4 regions of the Paenibacillus sp. FSL R5-0486 genome follow, and region 1 is predicted to be linked to each of the others. Evidence: a T-box and tRNA genes for the amino acid it is inferred to sense, from the RefSeq annotation. Region 1 holds a T-box; the other regions hold tRNA genes.
What was found. The T-box of region 1 lies ahead of argS (arginine--tRNA ligase). A T-box ahead of a tRNA ligase gene usually reads a tRNA of that ligase, here a tRNA-Arg.
Positions count from the first base shown of each region.

Region 2: it has a tRNA-Arg gene. The T-box ahead of argS (arginine--tRNA ligase) is inferred to sense a tRNA for this amino acid. The anticodon was not compared.
Region 3: it has a tRNA-Arg gene. The T-box ahead of argS (arginine--tRNA ligase) is inferred to sense a tRNA for this amino acid. The anticodon was not compared.
Region 4: it has a tRNA-Arg gene. The T-box ahead of argS (arginine--tRNA ligase) is inferred to sense a tRNA for this amino acid. The anticodon was not compared.

Region 1 covers NZ_CP150237.1:2,627,959-2,632,411, forward strand. The annotation lists gene MKY01_RS11870 (hypothetical protein) at 1-83, shown strand, start outside; gene MKY01_RS11875 (MogA/MoaB family molybdenum cofactor biosynthesis protein) at 160-678, opposite strand; gene MKY01_RS11880 (GTP-binding protein) at 850-1,968, shown strand; gene MKY01_RS11885 (four-helix bundle copper-binding protein) at 2,042-2,377, shown strand; T-box leader at 2,557-2,847, shown strand; gene argS (arginine--tRNA ligase) at 2,912-4,453, shown strand, end outside.
Region 2 covers NZ_CP150237.1:181,864-186,316, forward strand. The annotation lists gene MKY01_RS00885 (SIMPL domain-containing protein) at 1-128, shown strand, start outside; gene MKY01_RS00890 (DUF4163 domain-containing protein) at 516-1,613, shown strand; gene clpP (ATP-dependent Clp endopeptidase proteolytic subunit ClpP) at 1,781-2,377, opposite strand; tRNA gene MKY01_RS00900 (tRNA-Arg) at 2,554-2,628, opposite strand; gene MKY01_RS00905 (sugar-binding domain-containing protein) at 3,055-4,080, shown strand; gene gap (type I glyceraldehyde-3-phosphate dehydrogenase) at 4,187-4,453, shown strand, end outside.
Region 3 covers NZ_CP150237.1:5,751,883-5,756,335, reverse strand. The annotation lists gene MKY01_RS25480 (hypothetical protein) at 125-424, shown strand; gene MKY01_RS25475 (hypothetical protein) at 456-812, shown strand; gene MKY01_RS25470 (DUF4870 domain-containing protein) at 990-1,283, opposite strand; tRNA gene MKY01_RS25465 (tRNA-Arg) at 1,764-1,837, shown strand; gene MKY01_RS25460 (methyltransferase domain-containing protein) at 2,036-2,806, shown strand; gene MKY01_RS25455 (S8 family serine peptidase) at 3,202-4,453, shown strand, end outside.
Region 4 covers NZ_CP150237.1:5,744,887-5,749,339, reverse strand. The annotation lists gene MKY01_RS25455 (S8 family serine peptidase) at 1-165, shown strand, start outside; gene MKY01_RS25450 (MFS transporter) at 293-1,522, opposite strand; gene MKY01_RS25445 (hypothetical protein) at 1,887-2,096, opposite strand; tRNA gene MKY01_RS25440 (tRNA-Arg) at 2,419-2,492, opposite strand; gene MKY01_RS25435 (hypothetical protein) at 2,820-3,662, shown strand; gene tig (trigger factor) at 3,801-4,453, shown strand, end outside.

The DNA.
Region 1 (4,453 bases):
ATACAGCTTCCGGTGGGGAAAAGGACAAGTATGAACAGGATGTTATGCAGGTGTTCCAACATGTGTTGGGGCAACTAAGGTAAGAGAAGATGGGAGCACAGAAAACTTTCAATCCTTACCGTACAGCTGAAAATAAACCCGAAAAACCCGTCTGATCTTTCAGACGGGTTTATATATTTCACGCATGACATGCCGCAACTCGGGCAGAATGAGTTTTTCCATGGCCAATTTGACAGCTCCTTTGGAACCCGGCATGGAGAATACGGCTGTGCGTCCAATCGTTCCAGCGACGGCTCTGCTCAGGATGGCAGCGGAACCGATATCTTCAGTGTAACTGAGAAAACGGAAGATCTCACCAAAGCCCGGGAGTTCCTTGTCGAGTAGTGAGGATACTGCTTCATAAGTTGTATCTCGGGGTGCAATCCCTGTACCGCCGCTCAGCAGCACGGCTTCAATATCATCACGAACAGCTGCATCTTGCAGGATGCTTCGAATGTTCTCCGTTTCATCTGGTGTGATGATGTATTCAACAATCTGATAACCCGCTTCATTCAAAAGCTGGTGCATGAGCTGGCCACTGGTATCGGTGTCTTTAGTTCGTGTGTCAGACACTGTAACAATCATGCACGATACCATGTCAGGGGCTTCCTGGCGATGTTGTTCCACTGAATTAGTCATGAAACTTCCTCCTTCAATCAACATGTCCTCATAGCATAGACCATCCGGTAGAATCAGGCAATGTACTGTGGGAGAGTTGAACGTTATTGCACAACGAATGCGGGATGGTGTACACTCGCTAGATATAGATAGATCAGGTTACAAGAAGGACAATCAGAGAGGTGTATACGCATGAATGAAACGATTATAAAAGAACAATCCATACCTGTATATATACTGTCAGGTTTTTTGGGGAGTGGCAAAACAACACTGCTTGTTCAGTTGATCGAACATTGGCAACAGCAGGGTTTGCGTCCCGCAGTGGTTATGAATGAGTTAGGCGAAGTTAATCTGGATGGTCAGATTGTGGATTCCACCGTTCCAATGACTGAGATGTTAGGTGGATGCATCTGTTGTACCGTACGTGGTGACTTGGGATTGCAACTTGCTGATCTCGTTCAAGAGGAATCACCGGATGTGATCATCATTGAAGCCACCGGTGCGGCGAATCCAATGGAGATTCTGGATGCGGTAACGGAGACCTCACTCTACATGCGACTGGAACTGAAAAGTCTCATTACTGTTGTGGATGCAGCACATCTGTCTGGTCTGTATCAGGAGCAGAAGGGGCAGACCTTCAAGCTAATGCAGGAGCAGATTCGTTGTGCGTCTGTGCTTCTCTTGAACAAAACGGATCGGGTGAGTGCACAGGAACTGCAGGATCTGGAGCAGCTTTTGGCAAAATGGAATGGCTTCGCCCCTGTAATTCCTACGGTGAAATGTGAGGTAGAGATGGATCTGTTGCTTCGCAGCGGGGCAGACGTGCATGTACGTGATTCAGCTTCTGAAGCAGACAAGCCAGCTCACCAAGAGCATCATGTGCATACGGAAGCCTGTGGTACACATGGCTGCAATCATGGTCATGAACATACAGATCATACACTCCAAGGCGATGATACGAATACTGACGCATCCCATAGGCATGTCCATGCCCACTGTCACGAGCATTCCGCTCCTCATGCATCACACGAACATGTCATGGTGTATACGCATTATTTCAGTCATCCGGTGAACAGCGAAGCATTTGAACAATTTGTATCTGCTTTGCCACGAGACGTGTATCGAGCGAAAGGTATTTTATCGTTTAGTGACACGGCGAGCCGTTTCTGGTTCCAGTATGCCTACCGTGAATCGGATTACATGAAGATCACACCTCAGGGAGATGTCCCTAATGTTGCTGTGTTTATAGGTGAACATTTTGACCAAACTGTCATTCGTGACCAATTACTGGAATTGGAAGCGATAAAGTAGGTTAGATGATTCAATATTCCTCCGAACTGGGTATTAAGATGCATAGCAAACTTTGCCTGGGAGGTAACTTTAAATGACACAACAACAATATCAACAATGTATCGATGCTTGCCTGGAGTGCATGAATGCATGCAACGTATGTTACATATCGAGTCTGAAAGAATATGATCTGGCGATGTTGCGTGATTGCATTCGTTTGAATCGGGAATGTGCGGAGATCTGCAGTTTTGCTGCACAAGCAATGACACGTGGAAGTGATTTCATTGCTGAAATATGCGAATTGTGTGTGAAAGCTTGTGAAGCTTGCGCCGCTGAGTGTGGCAAACACCACCATGATCACTGCCAAGCATGTGCAGAGGCTTGCCGCAGATGTGCAGAAGCTTGCCGGTTGATGGCAGCAGTGGCGTAAATATTATTTCACTGGAATATATAATTAAAACCGATAATGACCGTTGTCCCCTAAGGGAAGGCAGTGAACACAAGCATCTGAGACGATGTGCCTATGTGTTGCCTTTCAGTAGGGGATTTTTAATGTAGGTTGCCAAGTCTGATCGTGGTATGTATAATGATGGCAATGAATTGAAACGAAGAATATCAATGATCGGGAGAGTAGCCAGATCCATACATGACAGCGAGCCGGGAAAGGTGGAAGCCGGTATGACATGACCTGAGTGAACCGCACCCGTGAGATGGTTATCCGAAAAGATGTGCGTATCCCGATTGGGATAGACCATATCTGTCTGAGGGTAACCCGGCTTGCGACCGTTATACGCATCGAGCGGAACAGTTTTACTGGTATGCATGTTGATGCATATTAGGAGTAGCCTGTTCACCTAGAGTGGTACCGCGGGAACTGTTAATTCAGCTCTCGTCTCTTATTTAGAGACGAGAGCTTTTTTGTGTTTAATTTCAGCCAATAATGAATGGATAAGGAGTGTTTGACATGTTGATGAAGCAGGCTGCGGCCGATATTACCCCTTTAACGGGTTTGAATGAAGAAGAGGTTCTGAGATTACTGGAAGTCCCACCACAGGCGGAGATGGGTGATGCAGCATTCCCTTGTTTTGTATTAGCGAAGTCATTAAAAAAAGCTCCGGCAGTCATTGCGACCGAGCTCGCAACGGGATTGCAGGCATCTGGAATTGAAGCGACTCCCGCCGGGCCGTATGTAAATATCCGTTTCAATCGGGAGAAGCTCGCGCCGAATCTGCTGAAAGAACTGGGGAATGCGGCATTTGGTAAGCTTCAGCTTGGTCAAGGTTCACGTGTTGTAATTGATATGTCTTCCCCTAACATCGCAAAACCCTTCGGAATTGGACATTTGCGTTCTACTGTAATCGGTGCGGCACTGTATCGGTTGTATAACGAAGCGGGTTATACCTCTGTAAGTGTGAATCACTTGGGAGACTGGGGAACCCAGTTTGGCAAGCAGATCGCAGCGTACAAACGGTGGGGCAATGATGAAGCGTTGCAGGCAGACCCGATCCGTACGTCACTGGAACTGTATGTGCGCTTCCACGATGAGGCGGAGAACGATCCTTCTCTGGAGATTGAGGCACGCGACTGGTTCCGCAAGCTGGAGCAAGGGGATGATGAAGCACAGCGGTTATGGGCGTTCTTTGTGGAAGTGAGCATGAAGGAATTCAACCGGATGTATGAACGTCTGAATGTGCAGTTCGACCATACGCTGGGGGAGAGCTTTTACAATGACAAGATGGGTGCAGTGGTTGAAGAACTGAAGGCAAAAGGTTTACTTGAAGAGAGTGATGGAGCACTCGTGGTACGTCTGGAAGATGAGAACATGCCCCCGTGCCTGATTATCAAAAAAGATGGAACAACAATCTATCCTACTCGGGATTTGGCTACGGCAGTCTATCGTCATGAGGTGATGAAGGCAGATCGGTTGTTATACGTGGTCGGAGGCGAGCAGAAGTTACATTTCCGGCAGGTATTTGCGGTCCTATCCCGGATGGGTCATGAATGGTCTGCGAAGTGTGAACATATCCCGTTTGGATTAATGCGTTTTGAGGGACGGAAAATGTCTACCCGCCGCGGTAAAGTCGTCTTTTTGCAGGAAGTGTTGGATGAGGCAGTCGCTCGTGCTTTGCAGATTATTCAGGAGAAAAACCCGAATCTGGAGAACCCTCAGAAGGTGGCTGAGGCTGTTGGTGTAGGTGCCATTGTCTTCGGTGATCTGCGTAATAATCGGTTAAACGATGTGGATTTCTCCTTGGAGGATGCGGTGAGTTTTGAAGGAGAGACCGGACCTTATGTGCAGTATACCCATGCCCGGATTCAAAGTGTGCTTGCCAAGGCAGAAGAGGCGATCCGCGTGGAAAATGAAAACCCTTTGACTAACGGCACGATTGCAGATGATGTAAATGACACAGGGACTACTTCATCCAGTATCGGAGATACCTCATGGGCATTGCTGAAACTGCTTGGTGAATATCCCGAGTATCTGGAAAAAGCAATTCATCGGAAT
Region 2 (4,453 bases), 2.4 Mb from region 1:
ATGTGCCTGTATTCTATGCAAGCGAGGCGTTGATGTCCAAAGCACAAGATACAGCAGGTGGTACTGAGATTGAAACAGGCCAGGTTAAAGTAAGTACAATTCTGAATATCACGTATGAAATGAAATAAACAAGATCGAACTAAGGATTGTAAACTCAAGAACCTTTTTAAGTGTCATTTGAAGGGTACAACGAAATAATGACAAAGATTTTGTCCTGTGGACAGAGTCTTTTTTTGTTGGAAAAGCAAACTTTGATGAAGTTATATAGAAGGGTACCTTTTTGAAGCAACATGAAATGCTGTATATTGGTATCTTTTTTGTATAGTTGTTCGTGACAAAAAGGTCATATCCCCATATATTTTCCTACTGATATTCATCAACATTGTAACTCGAGCTGTAAACCTTTCCGAAATCGGGTTAATTATAATAGAGAGGTGAGCGTATGAGATATGCGATCAGGTCAGGATTACATACGCAATGATCCCTAATTGTGAATTCAGAGAGGAGTTTTATATATGACATCATGGAAAAAATGGACAAGTGCGTTGCTTGCAACAGGAATTATTGTAGGTAGCGGTTCGGTGTGGCAGGACAGTTCGGTTCAGGCGGCATCGGTATCCTCGAAAGTGACAACCACAGCTGAGGTGACCCTGAAGTCGGGTGGAAAAACACTGACTCAAAAAGGACTTCTTCAAGGTGGTTCAACTTGGGTATCTCTTACGGCAGTTAAAGATGTGGCAGGTGGAACGCTGAAATATGATGCGAAAACCAAGTCATATACGGTAACAGCAGCCAACAATGCGATGACCGTTAGCCTGATGGATGGACAGCCAAACGTTTATATTAACGGTTATTACCCTCAGGTGGAAGCGAAATTGATTCAGGGTCGATTGTATATCCCATTCTCGGCAATGAGAGATTATCTGGGTGTACAGGGGAATTGGGATGCCAAAACCAAAACGTTGACACTCAGCAAGGTGAAACAAAATAGCGTTAAAATTAAAGCGGCAACAGTTAATGTTACTGTAAAAAATGCTGAAGTAGATGTTCAATATCCGCAAGTGAGTGGACTTGCCAGCAAAGAAGCTGAAGCGGCGATCAACAAAGTGTTGAAAGATGAAGTGGATGCGTATGTAGCTGACTTCAAGAAACAGACATCTGAATTCGGCGGTGCAACAGCCAACCGTCCATATGCATTTGAGAGCTCCTATGTAGTGACGTACAACGAAAAAGGCGTGCTGGGACTCATTACACAACGATATGAGGATTATGCTGGCGCTCATGGCATGACATACCGTACGGGACACACCTTTGCACTGGACACAGGCAAGGAGCTTACGTTAGATGATGTGCTGCAAAATAACAAAACCATGCGCGAGACGTTGAGTAAAAAAGTGGGTGAACAACTGAAAGCCCGCGGTGGATACCTCGACGGTTATAAAGGGTTGAATAAAGATCAAGATTTCTATGTGACACCAACGGGTGTAGTTGTGTTCTTCCAGTTGTATGAGTATACGGCGTACGCAGAGGGATTCCCTGAAATGCCATTTACGTATAAAGAGCTTCTCCCTAAAGGCACGGAACCTTTCAGTAATGTATCTGGAACCAAATAAAGAATCATTATTGTGCACTCTTAAGTTTTCTTCCTTATAAAATGAAAAAAGAAGCCCCCATCATAATTATGATGAGGGCTTCTTCTCGTATAGACAACACAATTATATGTTGCTGATTACGTTAGGTGTTGATTATGTTAACGCATAGACCGTGGTCTACGTCACACTTAGATGCCTTGTGATCCTACGTTTTCGATGACTTTATCAATGATACCGTAATCGGCGGCTTCAGCAGCACTCATGAAGTAGTCACGATCTGTATCTTTCTCAATCCGCTCCAGCGGTTGACCTGAACGCTCAGAGATGATGCGGTTCAACGTATCACGCATTTTCAAAATGCGACGAGCGCGGATTTCGATGTCAGAAGCCTGACCTTGTGCACCACCAAGTGGTTGGTGAATCATAATTTCACTGTTTGGTAATGCAAAACGTTTACCTTTTGCACCGGCATTCAACAAGAATGCACCCATGGAAGCCGCCATACCTACACAGATGGTAGATACATCCGGTTTGATGAATTGCATTGTATCGTAAATCGCCATACCGGCTGTAATCGATCCGCCTGGGCTGTTGATGTATAAGTGAATGTCTTTCTCCGGATCTTCCGCAGCCAGGAACAACATCTGTGCCATAATGGCATTAGCCACTACGTCATTAACATCGCTACCAAGGAAAATAATACGATCCTTCAGCAATCTGGAGTAGATGTCGTAGGCGCGCTCACCCCGGTTGCTCTGTTCAACGACCATTGGAATAAAACTCACGTGAAAAACCTCCTTGGAATGTAAATGTTATTGGTGTTTATACTTAAACTGTTACCGTATTACCCACATAATAAACAATTCCAAACAAAAAGTCAAAGAAAGTCAAACTAACTTGCAAAAAAAAGAAACCTTTCCGGTTTCATTGGTTAAATGGGTTATGAGCTGTTAAATAAAAATGGCGCGCCCGCCAAGAATCGAACTTGGATCTCAGGCTTCGGAGGCCTACGTCATATCCATTGGACCACGGGCGCACATTATGTGACAGCAATAATGATTATAGCTCATGAAATATTTAATTGCAAGCAGTTCGTTGTCGTATTGGTTTGGATTAACCTAAAAATGATCATGATGAAGAAGAGTGGATAAAGAGTACATTTAAGTAAATGCTATTAGAGGTTTTGGACATGCCGTATGAAATGTGATTCTGAGCGATATGTAGATTGAATTCATTTGTTTCTTCTATATATGGTATGCGTGAGCTAGTCCTAGATCATGGAAGTCTAAGATTGTGAAAATAGGCGCGTACAAACGCTGCATGCGTGTCGAAATAACACGTTGAAACACTTGCATGTCACGTCAGTTTTAGGTAGAATAGACGTGGGACTTAAAAAGTTAACCCGGGACGTTTTAGGGCCATGAAAGAGAGCTTAGAACGAGAACTTGCGGGAGTGGAAAGCATGCGAACGATTTTAGAAGTACAAAAGCAGCTTCTGCCTGATCTCATGGATATCTTGAAAAAGAGGTATACGATTCTGCAACAGATCATGTTATCGGATGTGATCGGACGGAGAACGTTAGCTAATTCCATGCAGATGACCGAGCGGGTTCTGAGGGCTGAGACCGATCTGTTAAAGGCTCAGGGACTTATTGAAATTGACAGTGCAGGAATGAAGATCAGCGAGGCAGGGTATGATTTGCTGCAGCAGTTAGAGCCCGTAGCCAAAGAGTTGTTCGGATTATCCGAGCTGGAAGAGCGCATCAAGCAAGCATACGGTCTGCAAAAGGTAGTTGTGGTTCCTGGCGATTCGGACGTTTCTCCATTTGCCAAAAGGGAACTGGGCAGAGCCGGAGCGAAGGCTCTCGGCAATATCATGAGTGACAACGACGTTGTCGCCGTTACTGGCGGTTCAACAACGGCCGAAGTCGCAGAACAACTAAATCCGCCAACTTCGCTCAAAGGTGTCTGGTTCGTACCGGCACGCGGTGGACTTGGAGAAAGCCTTGAAATTCAGGCTAATACGATCGCATCCACAATGGCAAAACGGGTAGGGGCGCAATACAAACTCCTGCATGTACCGGATTTGCTCAGTGATCATGCCTATGAATCATTAATCCAGGACCCTAGTGTTCAGGAGATTCTGCAGCTGATCAGGCAATCACGGATTGTTATTCATGGAATTGGTGATGCCGTAGAAATGGCCAAAAGACGCAAACTTGCGACGGAGATTATAGATGAACTTCAGGAGCAAGGGGCCGTATCTGAATCTTTCGGTTATTACTTTAATGATCAGGGTGAGGTGGTACATACCATGCTTACACTGGGTATGCGACTTCAGGATATTGAACGAACCGATGTTGTGATTGGAATTGCAGGTGGCAAAAGCAAAGCTGCTGCAATACATTCCGTGTTACGATTTGGTCAGGAAGATATTCTGATTATTGATGAGGCTGCTGCCGAAGTCATCGTTGCTGAAATGGAATAAGGTTTTACTTTGTATCACAACTATTGTTGTCTTGACGGACTTCACCGTCTGTCTTGAATATATAAGTTTCATAAAAAATTAATCAAAACTTGGGAGGAACTTACTCATGATTAAAGTAGGTATTAACGGTTTTGGACGTATTGGACGCTTGGCATTCCGCCGTATTCAAAATGTAGCAGGCATCGAGGTAGTAGCAATCAACGACTTGACTGACGCTAAAATGCTCGCTCATTTGCTCAAATATGATACAACTCAAGGTCGCTTCGATGGCGATGTTGAAGTACACGATGGCTTCTTCAAAGTGAACGGCAAAGAAGTTAAAGTATTGGCTAACCGTAACCCGGAAGAACTTCCTTGGGGCGACCTGGGCGTA
Region 3 (4,453 bases), 3.1 Mb from region 1:
TGTTGTCTTTTCGTCAGAGGTCGTAACAAATATATGCCGAAAGCAGGCATAAAATGTCTGTCCTCTTCGGAAACTAGTTCTAGGGACAACGGCCTCAACATGCCTGTGAAGGAGAGAACATGCAATGGACAGTATGAAGTATTATGTGTCTGTCATGGGCCGCTCCGTTATTCCGGATCCGTCGGTAACATCATATGAATGGATCATTCAGGCAACGCCGCAGGAAGCGGAGCAATTACTGGGACTGCTGAGCCTCATGCAGGAAAAGGAGGAAGAGGCCTTTCCTGGCATGGTATTCCCATGGCCAGATACACCGGAGGAGTCCGTAAACCGAGCTTATGAAACGGTATTACAACAGGTGTATCGAGAGATTTACCGATTGGGCACACCAGAGACACGATACCAGATTGAACAAAGTACATGATAAGCACAAAGGAAAAGGAGCGCGATGACGAATGTATGCCATTCAAGATGCCAAAATACGCAGATTAACCGAGGTGGATGGATTGTCTTGTGCAGAGGTTGAAGTGCAGCCTGGAAATGCCGGAGATCCATCGTTACTTGTATACGTGGCTTCAACACAGCCCGGAAATTCGCTGGAAGTTGTTCGGATTGTACGCAATCACTCCGATTCGGCGATCGACTGGTATAACAATAATATGCATACTGCGTTTGAAGAGGCGACAGATACCGCATTTGAGAACAGCGAAGGTATGACAGTAGAAGAAGATAAAGCTCGGTTTCAAAGTGAGTTGTTTTCCTTTGGTTTACTTGGTCCAACACTTCAGCGTTATCTGATCGGGCAGGCTTAACAGGTAACGCTCCAGCAACACATGTGGCGATAGTGGGATAGAGTTCGATGTTGAGCTATATGTAGATGCGACCTGTTGCTGTTGCTGGTTGCTCTGACTGTATCTGTAACTGGAAAAACCCGCCGTTGTTGAACGGCGGGTTTTGTTATGCGATGGTCAGATCAGGTGGAGATGTGATCAAGCATACTCGCGCAGCACTTGAATCCCTTTAACCACATTGTACACAAAGCTTAATCCGTAAATCACAAAGAATAGAATGACAAACCCAACGGCGGAACCCAGACTATGCGCAGTCACGAAGAAATAAAATAACGGAATGGCAGCGAGAAAGGGGAATACATGTGAGAATAAGGCGCGTTTTGCATGTCCCTCAATGTAATCATCCTTGGCAACAATCCATATAATGATCGGAAACAGGAACGGGGCAAAGAAAATACTAAAGTAGGATAAGGCTGATAAAAGTTGTCTCATGACGATTCTCTCCTTCAATGGATCATTGAAATGTATGTATGCAAAAGATTACCCAGCAATTCTGACATTGAAAATGTCTGATGTTAATCTTACTCTAAATGTCCCAATCTCCTCAATATAACCTGGTTCAAGCTATCATATTCTCCAAGGGACTGAAGTATGAGAATAACACCGAAAAGTACATTTATCGCCTTTGATTACGAATGATGCCTAGTGGCATCATCAACATCGAATATGGAATTCAGCCGAAATAAGCGGATGCTTACGAAGGTTGTTTCCTTTGGAAACAATGTAGTTGCTCACGTAGTTTGCCTACGCTTCGCTACTCCATTTCTAGCTTCATTCCATCTTCTCGGTACTGAAAACCGGAGTTTTTGAACCCGCATTTAAGTATAATTATTAATTTTTTTATAAAACTATTGAAAAATATAGAAATCAGAGTATAATAAGAACCGCGCCGAAAATTTATTATACATATTTGTCTCAGTAGCTCAGCTGGATAGAGCAACGCCCTTCTAAGGCGTCGGTCGGGGGTTCGAATCCCTCCTGGGACGTAAAAAACAAGAAGCTTCCTTCGGGAAGCTTCTTGTTTTTCGTTCAGGGGAAGAGAACCCCAATGGTTCGTCGGAGCATCTGCTTCGTTAGGACTTTTATTGGTTATACCTATAAACAATATAGAATTTATATATTTAAATAATAAACAATTCTGTGCCACAATGAGGATATCAATAACGAAAGCGACGGTGGTATCCATGAAATCATTAAATCAATGGCAAGCAGATGAGTATGACAACAAACTGGCTTTTGTGTCCGGATATGGAAAAAATCTAATCTCTTGGCTTCAACCCCAAAAAGGGGAATACATTCTTGATCTGGGTTGCGGGACGGGGGATTTGACGCATGAAATTTCTCTGGCCGGAGCTGAAGTTATTGGCATGGATGCATCGAAGGACATGATTCGCCGTGCGAGGAAGAAATTCCCTGAACTTGAGTTCGTGGAAGGAGACGGTCATCAGTTTGAGACGAATAGACTATATGATGCCGTCTTCTCCAATGCAGCCCTGCACTGGATGCGAAGCCCGCGATTAGTGGTGGATAGTATATGGAAATCTTTGAAGCCCGGAGGGCGTTTTGTAGCAGAATTTGGTGGTAAAGGGAACGTGCAGACCATTGTGAATGCATTAGAGCAGGTTATGGAGCGAAACACGGGCATTCGTGCATCGGAACGCAATCCTTGGTACTTTCCTTCGATCGGAGAATATAGCCATATTTTAGAGCAAAGTGGATTTATGGTGCGTCATGCCTATCACTATGACCGTCCTACCAGACTGGCAGATGGTGAGCAGGGTATAGTAGGCTGGTTGGCTCATTTTGGAGGCGACTATTTTGCAGGTCTCAGTCATGAAGAGATACAACAAATATGCCATGAAACCAGTCAGATCGTGATGTCTCACCTTTGGAAAGATGATGCGATGTATGCCGATTACAAGCGCCTGCGTATTGAAGCCGTGAAGCCAGAATAAAGTGAAATTTCGCGATAAGTAGCAATTTTTATCGATGTTAAACGAATTATCGTGATTCTTTGTATACTAATTACGCTTCCCCTATATACCAGGAATCTCTTTCGGATAAAGAGGCTCTTGGTCTTTTTTTTGATGCATTATTTTAAAAATGAAATATTCAAACGACAAATAATTACAAATGGATATTTTTATCATACTGAAGACCCATATAAGTAATTTCTATATCATATTTGTAATTATTTAGAAGGAAAATGTGGTATTTTGATAGAATAATTTACCAAGGGTCAATCTTCTTGCAGATAGGCGGTGAAATTGGAGTGTGTATTGCAGTACGCACAAACAGCAGGAACCCATCATTTGGTGACGTATTCACATTTAAAAGGAGGGGCAAAGCCTTGAGTAAACGATTGATATCCACGTTATTAAGTGTTCTGATGGTCTTTTCCATTATTCTCCCCGCGGCTGGAGCCGCTCCCGCAGATTCAGTTATTCAGCTTGACAACTTACCCAGTACAGCCGAAGCCAAACAATGGAGAGAGATTCTTGCAGGACGGGAAGCAAAACTTGCGGCAGATCCATTTTTGGATAAAAGCTTGGAAGGTCTGGGTGGCGAGAACACCCGAGTGATCGTTGAGCTTTCCAATAAACCTGTTGCAGTAGCGCAAGGTGAATCAACCCTCTCCGGAAAATCTTTTACCTCCTCTATGGAAACAAAGGCTGTGACTCAAGTTGAGCAACAACAACAGTCATTTGTACATAGCCTCACTCAGAAGAAAATCAAACATGAAGTATTGGAAGAATATGCATATGCCCTGAATGGTGTAGCGATTGAGCTTAAAGGAAACCAGGTGGGACAATTGCTTCAAATACCTGGCGTGGTCAGCGTATATCCAGACCTTGAAGTTACAATAGCGCCAGAGACAGATGAAGTGAACCCGTACATGAAAGACACAGCTCCTTTTATTGGTGCACCTGAAGTATGGGATCTGGGTTACAAAGGAAATGGCATTAAAGTCGGCGTCATTGATACTGGGATTGACTATGAACATCCTAATTTGCAGGAAGCTTACAAAGGCGGATGGGACTTTGTTGGAAACGACAATGATCCGTATGAAACAACATATCAAGAATGGAAAGGATCGGGCGAGCCTGAGCTTAACGAGCTTGGAAGCCCCTATTACACATCTCACGGTACGCACGTAGCGGGTACCGTTGCTGCTCGCGAGGCGGGGGACTACGGTATTGTTGGTGTTGCTCCTGAAGCAGATATCTATGCTTACCGTGTACTTGGACCGTATGGTAGTGGTCAAACCTCATGGGTACTCGGCGGAATTGATCGTTCTGTTCAAGATGGCATGGACGTAATCAATCTCTCGTTGGGTAACGCCGCCAACGACCCAAGTTATATTACTTCAGTTGCCCTGAACAATGCGATGTTGTCTGGTGTGACAGCGGTTGTAGCAAGTGGTAACAGTGGACCTAACCGTTATACACTCGGTTCTCCGGGTGCGTCTGCAATGGCCATTACGGTAGGTAACTCTACAGGACCGAGCCAGGTGATTACAGCCGATACTCACTTCTGGATTGGTGAGGAAAGCGAAGAGGCACAACCTGAACAACAACCGGTGCCAGAGGTTGAACAATCTC
Region 4 (4,453 bases), 3.1 Mb from region 1:
GATAAGTTGATCGATACGCAAGAACTCCGTTCGGCTACACCTTATGCGCAAAGTGCTGTGACTACACTGTCCGGGAAAGCATCGGGCACGTATACGTATCGGGCAGAGTTAATTAACGCAGCCGGAGTTACCAGCACAGACACGATTAAGGTAAAAGTGAAGTAAGTTCATTCCTCATAGAAATTAATTAAAATGGATTCAATTAATGAAGGAATTGTTCTATGCATAAACGGCCTCCATCCTGATTTGCAGGATGGGGGCCGTTTTGTTTTTTTATAAATGAATTATATGACTAACCGATCATCCTATTTTTGCTGGCTTGAATCCCTGCGATTAACAAAGCGATGGCCAGAATGACCTGTATTAGCAACGGCAGGGCCCATCCTTTTGTCCAGTCATGAAGCATACCGAACAGTAGAGGTCCAACTGCGGCCAGCATATATCCGAAGGATTGGGCCATACCGGACAGGCTGGCAGCTTGTCTGGCATCTTTTGTGCGAAGGACGAAGAACATCGTTACCATGCCAAATGAAGCTCCAGCGCCTATTCCTGCCAACGTGACACCAATGGTAACGAGCGAAGCAATGCCACTTAACAATAAAGCATACCCAACAATTAAAGAAGAGCACGTTATCGCGGTTAGAACACGCTGATCTCGCGTTCGGCCGGCGAGGATTGGAACGATAAAGGTAGCTGGTACACTAACCATCTGCATCAGGGAGAGCATCCACCCTGCTGAGGTGGGGCTGAATCCTTGCTCAGCGAGAATCTCGGGAAGCCAGGTAATCGTTGTATAAAATATTAGAGATTGAAGACCCATAAATAAAGTAATGAACCAGGCCAGGGAAGAGGTCCGTAGACGTACAGGTGTCCCTTCACTCTGTGTGGCTATGAATAACATTCGCTGACGTCCTGCGGCGATCTGGGGGAGCCACAAGAGAAGCGCCAATATGGACAACAAGGCCCACATGCCTAACGAAGCACGCCAACCCATAGATGTGGCTCCTGCTACGGGCACACTCACACCTGAGGCGATGGCGCCAAATATATTCATGGATACAGAGTATAATCCGGTGACGATACCTACCCGCAATGGGAAATCACGTTTGATCAAACTTGGCAAAAGCACGTTGCTTAATGCAATGCCGCACCCCAAAATTGCGGTTCCTGCATATAAAGAGAGAACGGAAGGCAACAAGCGAAATGCCACCCCGATGGTTACAATCATAACAGCCAATAGCAGAGCAGATTCGAGTCCTAACCGCTTGGCAAGACGTGGTGCAAAAGGAGAGACTGCTGCAAAGGCAAGCAAAGGAAGTGAGGTCAGAAGCCCGACCATTGTATGGCCGATACCTGTATCTGAGCGGATCATCTCCACAACGGGACCCGTTGCAGTGATCGGTGACCTCATGGTAGCGGCGATGACGATAATGCCTGCTAACAACAGGCCGAATCTTTTGGATGTCGAAGAATGTTCTTCCTCGGTATGGATAGATGAGTGTTGCTGTATTGAAGATGACATTGATAAAATCTCCTGTTTCCTAAGAAGTTAATATGTATGGATTGTTACATTACCCACTGGGTAAGCATAACATTCTATGTCAATATTGAGCAATGAAATGAAAAAACATCCAATCGACAATGGGTGCCTTGACTACCCTGTGAACTCTAACGAATCCACGTGGTCTTATAATGGGTAAAACCGCTATTTTCAGATTCTAACAAACCTCAGCAACGTTAATAAGGCTATGAAGTGCGAATAACTGGGTTAATACCCCAGAATGGTGAAATAAGCTCTCTAAGATTCGTTAGAGTTCCACAATGCTGAATTGGGAGCAAATAAAGTGTCCTATGTTCGTTAGAATATCGATACTTCAACGTGTTGCTTATAGAGTGATCAAATGCGGGCGCTCCAATACAGCGACATAGAGCATGTAACGAAGCGAATGCTCCGACGAACCATTGGGGTTCTCATCCCCAGACGCAAAAAAAGCTTCCCGAAGGAAGCTTCTTTTAATACGTCCCAGGAGGGATACTTCTCCTTGCAGTCGAGACTGCGAAGTGGTGCTAACGAAGCGAATGCTCCGACGAACCATTGGGGTTCTCATCCCCAGACGCAAAAAAAGCTTCCCGAAGGAAGCTTCTTTTAATACGTCCCAGGAGGGATACTCTCCTTGCAGTCAAGACTGCAAAGTGGTGCTAACGAAGCGAATGCTCCGACGAACTGTTGGGGTTCTCATCCCCAGAACGCAAAAAAACTTCCCGAAGGAAGTTTCTTTTTTATACGTCCCAGGAGGGGGACTCTCCTTGCAGTCGAGACTGCGAAGTGGTGCTAACGAAGAGGATGCTCCGACGAACCGTTGGGGTTCTCATCCCCAGAACGCAAAAAAAGCTTCCCGAAGGAAGCTTCTTTTTATACGTCCCAGGAGGGATTCGAACCCCCGACCGACGCCTTAGAAGGGCGTTGCTCTATCCAGCTGAGCTACTGAGACATGAATTTTTTCAAGCAAAATTGATTTTATCATATGCATACAGGAATATCAAGCGTTTTATTTTGAATTATTTTTCGTATATGATATTTAGCGGCAGTAACGTTTTTTTCATTATATTTAAGGTTATGTTAGAATATCAGGAGAACTCAGAAAATAGATCAACAATCGTTTTAATATATACATCTATTTATGTTGATTCCGACTGGAGATTCAGGATATAGAGGAGGTGCTCCCATTAAGGAATCCACGACCCCGGAAACCGAGCATAACAACAATATTGTGCTGTTTCCTAAGACGCTGGACTATTACCAGATTCAATTGACAGTTATGCTTGAAAATGAACGGTATGGTGAAGCGATGAAATTGCTTCACTTTTTGTTGCAATGTCAGGGACAGGAAGAGCGCCACTATGATGAATGGCGGGCTCTGCTCGAATGGCTTCAGGCTGCGTTTCCTCAATATGAAGAAACCTCGCCTGCCGTTCTTGAAGAACGAGAAGAGGAAGAAGAGATTAGTGAGGAAGACATGGCACGGCAGCATGCCCGAATGAAGCTTGAACAGGATGATGGTTATGCAGATAAGATGCTTCGCACAGTAATGGAGGAGCCGCTGTCTGAACAGACGATGCTGGCTTTGGAGCAACTGGCCTATCTTGATCTACCAAAGATTGACGAGGCACTTACGAGTTGGTTAAAAGATAAGTCGCTTCACCCTCTGCTTCAATTTCGGGTGTTGCAAACCTTGCGTCGACGAGGTGTTCAAGGTATGATCCTGTTTACGAGAGGCGAAGAGCAGGTTGAAGTCGAGATCGACACCGTGCCTCTTAGACCAGAGGAATTCCCGCTCCAAATCGTTCAGATTCTGGAACGAGTGGCAGATCAGACGGAGGTTCATGAACCTACGCTCTTTTATTTTGCCCAAGAACTGTGGATACAATATGTCATGGCGGTGTATGGAACCCGTGATTATGTATCGATGCTGGAAGAAAATGATTCCATGACAGATATATGGGCAGCAGCTCTACATATGACCGTTGCAGACAGTCTGGGTGGTTCGCATGATGAGGAAAATACCCGCTCAATGTATGCTGTGACAGGCGCGATGCGCTTTCGACTGGAACAGGCTTATCGTTCTATGAAACAGTTTGTATCTGCCGGTTTGGATGGTTAATCGAGGCCGGAAACGTTTTCCTTAAACTGTATCAAGGGATTCCCCTTGAAAAAGAATCTAATCTTGTTTATACTAAAATGGTTATTTTGTACGTGATTGCCTACGTGAACATGTGAATTTTGGAGGGGAAAGTATACAATGAAAGCAACTTGGGAAAAGATAGAGAAGAACCTTGGGGTTCTTGAGGTTGAAGTGGATGCAGATCGTGTAACTGCAGCACTCGACAAAGCTTTTAATAAAGTGGTTAAACAAGCAAACGTACCTGGATTCCGTAAAGGTAAAGTACCACGTTCCATTTTCGAAGCACGTTTTGGTGTAGAGAGCCTTTATCAAGAAGCAATCGACATTTTGCTTCCTGAAGCCTATACAGAAGCAATCGACCAAACGGATATCTTCCCGGTTGATCGTCCTGACGTAGATGTTGAACAATTTGCTAAAGGACAAACATTCAAGTTCAAAGCAAAAGTAACTGTGAAACCTGAAGTTACTCTTGGTGAGTACAAAGGAATCGAAGTTGCTGTAGCAAAAGGTGAAGTAACTGACGCAGAAGTGACTGAAGAACTTGAGCGTCTTCAACAACGTCACGCTGAACTCGTTGTAATTGACGAAGGTTCCGCTGCTAACGGGGACGTTGCAGTAATCGACTTCGACGGTTCCGTTGATGGTGTACCTTTCGAAGGTGGACAAGCTGAGCGTTATTCCCTGGAACTGGGTTCCAACACATTCATCCCTGGATTTGAAGAGCAAGTTGTGGGTCTGTCCACAGGTGACTTCAAAGACGTAGAAGTGAC